DNA from 3 places in the Saccharothrix violaceirubra genome. Region 1 is predicted to be linked to each of the others. Evidence: riboswitches for the same ligand, from Rfam matches in the RefSeq annotation. Region 1 holds a riboswitch; each other region holds the start of a gene.
What was found. A riboswitch is a leader RNA that binds a small molecule or an ion and turns the genes downstream of it on or off. The one in region 1 is predicted to bind S-adenosylmethionine.
Positions count from the first base shown of each region.

Region 2: it holds a riboswitch for S-adenosylmethionine, as region 1 does, so the genes downstream of both, F4559_RS07330 (aminotransferase class V-fold PLP-dependent enzyme) here and F4559_RS29360 (methionine ABC transporter ATP-binding protein) in region 1, are expected to answer to the same signal.
Region 3: it holds a riboswitch for S-adenosylmethionine, as region 1 does, so the genes downstream of both, thrC (threonine synthase) here and F4559_RS29360 (methionine ABC transporter ATP-binding protein) in region 1, are expected to answer to the same signal.

Region 1 is NZ_JACHJS010000001.1:6,366,660-6,369,853, reverse strand. It holds gene rsmA (16S rRNA (adenine(1518)-N(6)/adenine(1519)-N(6))-dimethyltransferase RsmA) at 233-1,114, shown strand; SAM riboswitch class I at 1,201-1,293, shown strand; gene F4559_RS29360 (methionine ABC transporter ATP-binding protein) at 1,495-2,505, shown strand; gene F4559_RS29355 (methionine ABC transporter permease) at 2,502-3,185, shown strand.
Region 2 is NZ_JACHJS010000001.1:1,443,751-1,446,944, forward strand. It holds gene F4559_RS07325 (potassium/proton antiporter) at 1-1,454, shown strand, start outside; SAM riboswitch class IV at 1,795-1,909, shown strand; gene F4559_RS07330 (aminotransferase class V-fold PLP-dependent enzyme) at 1,948-3,194, shown strand, end outside.
Region 3 is NZ_JACHJS010000001.1:5,670,320-5,673,513, reverse strand. It holds gene F4559_RS26050 (hypothetical protein) at 1-208, shown strand, start outside; gene thrC (threonine synthase) at 198-1,460, opposite strand; SAM riboswitch class I at 1,472-1,585, opposite strand; gene holA (DNA polymerase III subunit delta) at 1,689-2,672, shown strand; gene rpsT (30S ribosomal protein S20) at 3,097-3,194, opposite strand, start outside.

The DNA.
Region 1 (3,194 bases):
GCGGCGGGCGTGGCCGCCTGAGTCGGCGTCTTCCCTCGCGAATCCGATCGCCGCTGCGCGGGGATCGGATTGGCTCAGTCCAGACACCAACGCGGCTACGCCGTGGTGGTTGGCCGGACCGGAGTCGGTGGGGCAGCGGGTGTAGGTGTGGCCGGCGTGGCCACGCCGTGGTGGTTGTCCCGGACACGGGCTCGCGGTGAAGCGGGTTGGCGGGTGAGGGACACTGTTCAGCGTGACTGAGACTTCGTCGTCGGCAGGCCCTGGGAGTTCGCTCCTGGGGCCTGCCGACGTTCGGCGGTTGGCGGCCGAACTGGACATCCGGCCGACCAAGAAGCTGGGCCAGAACTTCGTGCACGACCCCAACACCGTGCGCAAGATCGTGGCCGCCGCCGAGTTGTCGCCCGACGACGTCGTGCTCGAAGTGGGACCCGGTCTGGGGTCGTTGACGCTGGCGCTGTTGCCGGCCTGTCGGTCCGTCGTGGCGGTGGAGATCGACCCCGTCCTTGCCGCCAAGCTGCCGGAGACCGCGGCCGACCGTGCGCCCGACCTTGCCCGGCGCCTGCACGTCGTGCCTGCCGACGCGATGAAGGTCACCGCCGCCGATCTGCCTGTCCAGCCCACGGCGCTGGTCGCGAACCTGCCCTACAACGTGGCCGTCCCGGTCGTCCTGCACCTGCTGGCCGAGCTGCCTTCGTTGCGATCCGGTCTCGTCATGGTCCAGGCCGAGGTCGCGGACCGCATGGCGGCGGGCCCCGGCAGCCGGGTCTACGGGGTGCCGAGCGTGAAGCTCGCCTGGTACGCGGATGCCCGGCGCGCGGGTCCGGTGTCACGATCGGTGTTCTGGCCGGTACCCAACGTCGACTCCGCGCTGGTCGCGTTCACGGTCCGCGACACCCTTCCGTCCACTGTGGACAGGCGAGCCCTCTTCACCTTGATCGATGCGGCTTTCGCCCAGCGGCGCAAGACCCTGCGCGGTGCTCTCGCGGGGTGGGCGGGGTCGGCGGCCGAGGCCGAGCGGTTGCTCACGGTTGCGGGTGTTGATCCCGGAGTGCGCGGCGAGCAATTGGCCGTCAGTGAGTTCGTCCGGATAGCCGAGGCTTCGGCACTGCGTTAGCCGGTGATCTTTCGGCCGTACGTGTGATTTGACGAACGATCCCAAACCGGGCTTGCGTTTTTCCTGGTGCGTCGGGTGTACTCGTGCTGCCATCCCGAGCGGCCGAGAGACCTGGCTCCACGACGCCGCAGCAACCACCCCGCCACCGGGGCAGGTGCTTCAGCCAGGACCGATGGAGGATCACGTGCCCAGGACTCGAATGCTGACCAGACGGCGGGTTGTCGACCACGGCCGCCGCACCGTCACGGGCTGTCGCAACTTCACTGCGTAGACGCTTCCCCCGCCTCTTCGCGTCCTTTCGCAGGACACCCGTCTGAGCTGAGTTTCCGGTCGCCCACGCCATGAGCGTGCGCTGCCGCGTGCAGTCGTGGAGTGAAATCGTGATCACTGTTGAGAACCTCACCAAGTCCTTTCCCGGCGGTGCCGGGCAGGTTCGCGCCCTGGACGGCGTGAACCTCGAAGTGGAGGCCGGCACGGTCCTCGGCGTCGTCGGCCCCAGCGGTGCCGGCAAGTCCACTTTGGCCCGGTGCGTCGCGCTGCTGGAGCGTCCGGACAGTGGTGCGATCCGCGTCGACGGAACCGACCTCGTCTCGCTCGGCGGCACCGCGCTGCGTGCCGCCCGCCGGCAGATCGGCGTTGTGCCGCAAGGGGATTCGCTGCTGCGTCAGCGGACCGCCGCGGGCAACATCGCGCTGCCGCTGGAGTCCGCCGGCGTGCCCGGCCCGCAGCGGCGCACCCGCGTCGCCGAGCTGCTCGACCTCGTCGGCCTGACCGACAAGGCGGCGTCCTACCCGGACCAGCTCTCCGGCGGCCAGCGCCAGCGGATCGCGGTGGCGCGTGCGCTCGCCGCGTCCCCGTCGGTGCTGCTGGCCGACGAGCCGACGTCCGCGCTCGACCCCGACACGACCGGCTCGGTGCTCACGGTCCTGGACCGCGCGCGGGCCGAACTCGGTGTGACCGTCCTCGTCGTGACCCACGACATGGGCGTCGTGCGGAAGATCTGCGACGACGTCGCGGTGCTGGAGAACGGCCGCGTGGTCGAGCACGGCAAGGTGCTGGACCTGGTGTCCGACGCCGACAGCCGCACGGCTTCGTCGCTGCTGCCCGCCGTGGACCAGAACCCCGCGTCCGAGGGTCGCTACGACCGCGTGGCGGACGTCGTGCTGGTCGGCTTCGCGGCCGTCGGCGCGCTGCTGCCCGAGGCCACCAGCCGGTTCGGGGTCGACCTGAACCTGCTCGGCGGCGGCCTGACCCGGCTCGGCGAGACCCCGGTCGCGCGGTTCCGCGTCGGCCTGTCCGGTGAGCGCGCGGACTCGGCCCTCGAGTGGATCTCCGAGGCCGGCGGTGCGGTGCGTCGTGCGGCGAAGGGTCCGCAGGGTGTAGCTGCGTGAGGAAGTCGACCCCCTGGTCCACCGTGTTCGACGATCTCCTTGTCGCGACAGGGGACACGTTGTACATGGTGGCCGTCTCCACCCTGATCGCGACCTTGCTCGGCATCCCCGTCGGCGTCTGGCTTCAGCTCACCGCTCCCGGTGGGCTGAAGCCCCGGCCGGTGGTGCACCGACTGCTCGGGTTCGTCGTGGACCTCGGCCGTTCGATGCCGTTCCTGGTCCTGCTCATCCTGCTGATGTCGCTGACGAGGCTGTTGCTCGGCAACACGATCGGGGCCAGCGCGGCGATCGTGCCGCTGTCCATCGGCGCGATCCCGTTCGTCGGCAGGCTGGTGCAGAACGTGCTCTCGGAAGTGCACGTGTCGGTGGTGGAGGCTGCGGTGACGACCGGCGCCTCGACGTTGCGAATCGTCCGCAGCGTCCTGTTGCGTGAATCGTTGCCCGCTTTGATCAATGCGATCGGCGTGACCGCGATCGCATTGCTGGGGTATTCGGCGATGGCCGGTGTCGTCGGCGGCGGTGGTCTGGGCGACCTGGCCGTCCGGTACGGCTACCAGCGCTTCGACGACCGCTACCTGTGGTCGACGGTGATCGTCCTCGCTATTTTCGCCACGATCATGCAATACGGCTTCAACCGTGCCGCCCGCGCCGTCGACCGGCGCCGGCACGCCTCGATCTGACCTTTTCGA
Region 2 (3,194 bases), 4.9 Mb from region 1:
TCGGCGCAGCGGTCCTGTTGGTCTCCGTCATCGCGGTCCGGATGTCCGTCCGGCTCGGACTCCCCTCGCTCCTGCTCTACCTGGGCATCGGCGTCGTGCTCGGCGAATCGGTGTTGGGCATCCAGTTCGAGGACGCCGACCTGACCCGGTCGCTGGGGACCGTCGCCCTGGTGCTGATCCTCGCCGAAGGCGGGTTGACCACGCGGTGGTCGGCCGTGAAACCGGCCCTCGGTCTGGGCATCGCGCTGTCCACCGTGTCGGTGGCAGTCTCCATCGGGGCCGTCGGCGTCGGACTTCACTACCTGCTCGGGCTCGACTGGCGCACGGCGCTGCTGTGGGGCGCGGTGCTGTCGTCGACCGACGCCGCTGCGGTGTTCAGCGTGTTGCGCGGTGTCGGTGTCGGCAAACGGCTCATCGGCGCGCTCGAACTCGAGTCCGGTCTCAACGACGCGCCCGTGTACATCGCCGTCGTCCTGCTCGCGTCGCCCGATCCCGTGACGTGGACCGCGCCCGCGCTCATGGTGTACGAGCTGGTCGTCGGCGGGGTGATCGGCGTGGCGCTCGGCCTGCTCGCCGCCGTCGGACTGCGCCGTGCCGCGTTGCCGGCCACGGGTCTGTACCCGTTGGCGACCGTGGCGGTGTGCCTGCTCGCGTACACGGTGGGCGATCTCGCGCACGCTTCGGGTTTCCTGGCGGTTTACGTCGCGGCGCTCGTGCTCGGAAACGCGCGGCTGCCGCACCGGTCGGACACGCTCTCGTTCGCGGAAGGGCTCGGGTGGCTGTCCCAGATCGGGCTCTTCGTGTTGCTCGGGCTGTACGCGTCGCCGGCGCGTGTGCTCGACGTGTTGTGGCCCGCGTTGGTATCGGGTGCCGTGCTCGTGCTCGTCGCGCGACCGTTGTCGGTCCTGTGTGCCGCGTTGCCGTTCCGCGTGCCGTGGCGCGAGCAGGTGTTCCTGTCGTGGTCAGGGTTGCGCGGCGCGGTGCCGATCGTGTTCGCGTTGATCCCGCTGATCCAGGACGTGCCCGGTGCGCAGCGGTTGGTCGACGTGGTGTTCGTGCTCGTCGTCGTGCTCACGTTGGTGCAGGGGAGCACGCTGCCGCGCTTGGCGAAGTGGCTCGGTCTCGTGCGGTCGGGGGAGGCCTGGGAGATGGAGGTCGACTCGGCCGCGCTCGACGAACTCGGTGCCGAGCTGCTCCAGATCCGCGTTCGCGAGGGGTCGAAGCTGCACGGCGTGTACCTGTCGGAGCTGCGGTTGCCGGTCGGCGCGGCGGTGAGTCTCGTGGTACGGGCCGACGCCGGGTTCACGCCGCAGCCGACGACGCGGCTTCAAGAGCACGACCAGCTCTTGGTGGTGTGTACGGAGGCCGTGCGCATCGCCGCCGAGCGACGCATCCGCGCTGTGGACCGTGCCGGGCGGTTCGCGCGGTGGAAGGGCGACGAGGGGCTTCCCTGATCCTGTCGGCGTACCGGTCCGCGTTACGTGTCCATGTCACGGTCGCGCGTTTCGTCGCAGGGGCTGCGACCGGAACGCGAATCCGTGCACAGCGCCGGTACGGGAACGTGACCGCCGATCCGTGTGGTGTCTGGGTCTGGTCCGGGTCCCGGTGCTCGATTATCCATCACAACGTTATCCGGCAAAGCGAGGTGGTGTGGGCGCTCGCCGAATCCGGCGAGGTGCGGTCGGTGGGGAAGGGGCGCGGCTTCGGTGTCGTGCCCGCGGGCGGCGGACGTGCGTGATCCCGGCATGTGGACGGGGCTTGGCGGTGACTGGTCCGGTGGTTACCTTGGTGACAGGTCATGAGTGCCAGCGCCAAGCCCGAGCTCGCTGGCCGGCAACCCTCCAACCGCGGTGGGGTGCCCTCGGTGAGGACCTGGTCCGGCGCGCAGGGCGTCGGGCAAGCGCGGGCTCCCTCGACAGGTGAGTCCCCGGACTCCCGGAGGCTGTCATGACCATCGCCGTTCCCCGTCCCACCGCCGCCCTTCCCCGTGTGGTCGGCGCCGGCCTGCGGGTGCCCGTCGTCAGCGGCGAGCGGGTCGAGTACGCGAACCTCGACCACGCGGCCAGCGCGCCGGCGTTGGAGGAGGTCCGCGACGCCGTCGACGAACTGCTGCCCTGGTACGCGAGCGTGCACCGCGGCGCGGGCTTCGCGTCGCAGGTGTCGACGCGGGTCTACGAGCAGGCGCGGGCGTCCGTGCGGCGTTTCCTGGGCGCGCGTCCCACCGACACCGTGGTGTTCACGCGCAACACCACCGACGCGCTCAACCTGCTCGCCCGCAGCGTGCCCCGACACACCTCGGTCGTGCTGTTCGACGCCGAGCACCACGCGGCGCTGCTGCCGTGGCGCGGTCCGAACGTCCACCGGCTGCGGACGCCGACCGACCCGGCCGAGGCCGTCGCCGAACTCGACCGCGCCCTGGCCGCCACCCCCGAGGGCCCGCGCCTGGTCGTGGCGACGGGGGCGTCGAACGTCACCGGCGAGATCTGGCCGGTGGCCGAGCTGGCCCGGGTCGCCCGTCAGCACGGCGCGCGGATCGCGCTCGACGCCGCGCAGCTGGCGCCGCACCGGCCGGTCGACCTGCGTGAACTCGACGTGGACTACGCGGCGTTCTCCGGGCACAAGATCTACGCGCCGTTCGGTTCCGGCGTGCTCGTCGGCCGCGCCGACTGGCTCCAGGCGTCGGACCCGTACCTGGTCGGCGGTGGCGCCACGGCCCGGGTCGCCGACCACGGCGACCGGCTCGGCGTGGCGTGGTCCGCAGTTCCCGAGCGGCACGAGGCCGGGTCGCCCAACGTCGTCGGCGTGCACGCGCTCGCGGTCGCGTGCGAGGTCCTCGGCCGGCATTGGGAGCAGACCGAGCGTCACGAGCGTGAACTGCTCGCACGGTTGCGTGCCGGGCTCGCGACCGTGCCCGGTGCGCACGAGCTGTCGTTGTTCGACGGCGACCGTGACCGGGTGGGCGTGGTCAGCTTCGTCGTCGCCGGGCAGGACGCGGGCTACCTGGCCGCCGCGCTGTCGGCGGAGCACGGTATCGGCGTGCGCGACGGCGCGTTCTGCGCGCACATCGCAGTGCACCGGTTGACGCACGGTGAACGCGCACTGCGCGCGAGTCTCGGTCTCGGTTCCACCGTCGAACACGTCGACCGGTTCGTGGCCGCGTTGCGGTCGCTGGTCGTCGACGGTCCGCGCTGGGA
Region 3 (3,194 bases), 700 kb from region 1:
CCTGACGTGGATGCCGCACGAGGTGTGGCACGCCAATCCGTACAACCGGCTCAAGTTCGACTCGCCGTGGCCGCAGCGGCTGACCGCGTGGCGCGTGGTCACCGAACCGTTCGGACCGTTGTTCCGGTCCGAACTGGCTCGGTTCCCGCGTTGTGGCTGGCTGAAATCGCCCGCGACGATCCTCGGGGAGGAGGCGCTCAGCCCTTGAGGGCGTTGATCACGGCCTCGGCCGACGGCGGCACGTTCGCCTTCGGGCCGACCTTGTGCGACACCGCGTCGAGGGTCTTGAGGCCGTCGCCGGTGATCAGCAGGACGGTCTCGGCGTCCGGGTCGAGCTGGCCGGTCTCGACGAGCTTCTTCGCCGTGGCGACGGTCACGCCGCCCGCCGTCTCGGCGAAGATGCCCTCGGTGCGCGCCAGCAGGCGGATGCCCTCGACGACCTCCTCGTCGGAGACGTCCTCGATGGTGCCACCGGTGCGACGGACGGAGTCCAGCGCGTAGGGGCCGTCGGCCGGGACGCCGATCGCCAGCGACCGGGCGATCGTGTCCGGGCGGACCGGGGTGATCACGTCGTGGCCGGCCTTGAAGGCGGTCGCGACCGGGGCGCAGCCGGTGGCCTGGGCGCCGAAGACCTTGTACGGCGTCGCTTCGACCAGGTCGAGGGAGCCGAGTTCGCGGAACGCCTTGTCGACCTTGGTCAACTGCGAGCCGGAGGCGATGGGGACGACGATCTGCTCGGGCAGGCGCCAGCCGAGCTGCTCGGCGACCTCGAAGCCCAGGGTCTTCGAGCCCTCGGCGTAGTACGGGCGGACGTTGACGTTGACGAAGGCCCAGTCCTCGTTCTCCGCCGCCAGCTCCTGCGCGACGCGGTTCACGTCGTCGTAGTTGCCGTCGATGGTGATCAGGGCGCCGTCGTAGACGGCCGTCATGAGGATCTTCGCCTGCTCCAGGGAGGAGGGCACGAGCACGACCGACTGCCAGCCCGCGCGGGTCGCGGCGGCGGCGACGGCGTTGGCCAGGTTGCCGGTCGACGGGCAGGCCAGCACCTTGAAGCCGAGTTCGCGGGCGGCGGCCAGCGCCACGCCGACGACGCGGTCCTTGAAGGAGTGGGTGGGGTTGCCGGTGTCGTCCTTCACCCAGACCTTCCGCAGGCCGAGGGCCTTGGCCAGGCGGTCGGCCTCGATCAGGCGGGTGTTGCCGGGCTCGAGGTTGGGGTGCGACGCGACGTTCGTCGGGACCGGCAGCAGGCTGCGGTAACGCCAGATGGACTGCGGGCCGGACTCGATGTCCTCGCGGCGGACGCGGCCGAAGTCGTACGCGACTTCCAGGGGACCGAAACACTCGTAACAGGCGTATTCCGGGGCGAGCGGCGTCTCGTTGCCGCACTCGCGGCACGACAGGGCGCGAGCCGGACCGAGGTCGAAGGAGGTGGTGGCCGAGGGCACACTGACAGCGGTCATCGCGAGGTCTCTCCTCATCTGTCCCGCGTCGCGGGTCGGAATTGGCACCGTGGTCGCCAGCGGATGCTGTGCGACGGGTTGCCGGGGCTTCTTCGGGCCGATCCCTCTGCCCCTCTGGATGAGCGGTATTCGATTGTGCGTGCGGCTTACAACGTACGTCATCGTTCCGGCTCGTGGCCAGTGTCGTCCACGGGCCGGGCGACGGACGAACGTGGGAGGATCGTCGCCGTGAGTGCTGCCGCTGCCGCGCCGGATGCCGTGCACCTGGTCGTCGGCGAGGAGGAGTTGCTGGTCGAGCGGGCTGTCCGGGGTGCGCTGGAGATCGCGCGGAAAGCGGACCCCCAAGCCGACCTGACCAGGGTGCGGGTGACCGACCTCACGCCTCCCGAGCTGGCCGAATTGGTGAGTCCGTCCCTGTTCGCGGAGGGTCGGGTCGTCGCGCTGGAGGCGGCCCAGGACGCGGGCAAGGAGATCGCCGACGCGGTGCTCGCCTACGCCAAGGCACCGGCCGACGGGGTGACGCTCGTCGTCGTCCACACCGGCGGCGGGCGCAGCAAGGTGGCCAAGGAGTTGCCCGCCGCCCTGCGCAAGGCCGGCGCGGTGGTGACCGAGTGTCCCCGGATCACGAAACCGGCCGAGCGCGACGCGTTCGTGCGCAACGAGATCCGCTCGGCGGGCGGCAAGGCGGACCCGCAGGCCGTCGCCGCGCTGATCGAGGCGGTCGGGTCGGACCTGCGCGAGTTGTCGGCCGCCGCGTCGCAGCTCGTCGCCGACACCGGCGGCAAGATCGACGTGGCCGCGGTGCACCGCTACCACCGCGGCCGGGCCGAGGTGACCGGGTTCGCGGTGGCGGAGAAGGCCGTGATGGGCGACCGGGGCGGTGCGTTGGAGGCGCTGCGGTGGGCCATCAACCTCGGCGTGCCGCACGTGCTCGTCGCCGACGCCCTCGCCGACGCGGTGCGGACCATCGCCCGCGTGTCCGCGTCGGGCCGGGGAGACCCGTTCAAGCTGGCGGGCGAGTTGGGCATGCCACCGTGGAAGGTGAAGAAGGCGCAGGCCCAGGCCCGCGGCTGGGACGGCGACGGCCTGGCCGCCGCGATGTCGGTGGTGGCCGCCCTGAACGCCGACGTGAAGGGCGTGGCCGCGGATTCGGGCTATGCGCTGGAACGCGCCGTGCTCAAGATCGTCGCCGCCTACCACGCCCGCCGCTGACCCGCTGGGCGGCAAAGCCTCAGGTCGCACCTCGCCTGGCCGGCCACCTGCCTGCTCGCCGAGGGTCGCTGACCCGCCTGGCGGCAAAGCCCGAGGCCGCCCCACCGCCACCCCGCCTGCTGGCCGACCGCCCCGTGCCCGCCTGCCGGCCGCCGCCCGCCGGCTATCCGCCTGTCTTCCGCCCGCCAGCCGCCTGCCGCCGCCCGCTGGCTACCCGCTTGTCTTCCGCCCGCCGCCCGGCGCCGCCTGTCCGCCGCCAGCCGCCGCCCGCCGATGGCCGCCCGCCGCCGGCTGGCCGCCCGGTCTGCCTGCCCACTGGTCTGCCCGATCGGCTGAACCGACCCGCCGGGCTGTCGCCCAAAAGAGCGGCGCCGCCTCCCGGTGGGAGGCGGCGCCGAATTCGTGCCGTGGGTGTGCGCTCGGATCAGATCTGGTTCGCGCGCTTCGCCAGGGCCGACTTCTTGTTCGCGGCCTGGTTGGCGTGGATCACGCCCTTGGTGACGGCCTTGTCCAGCTTGCGGG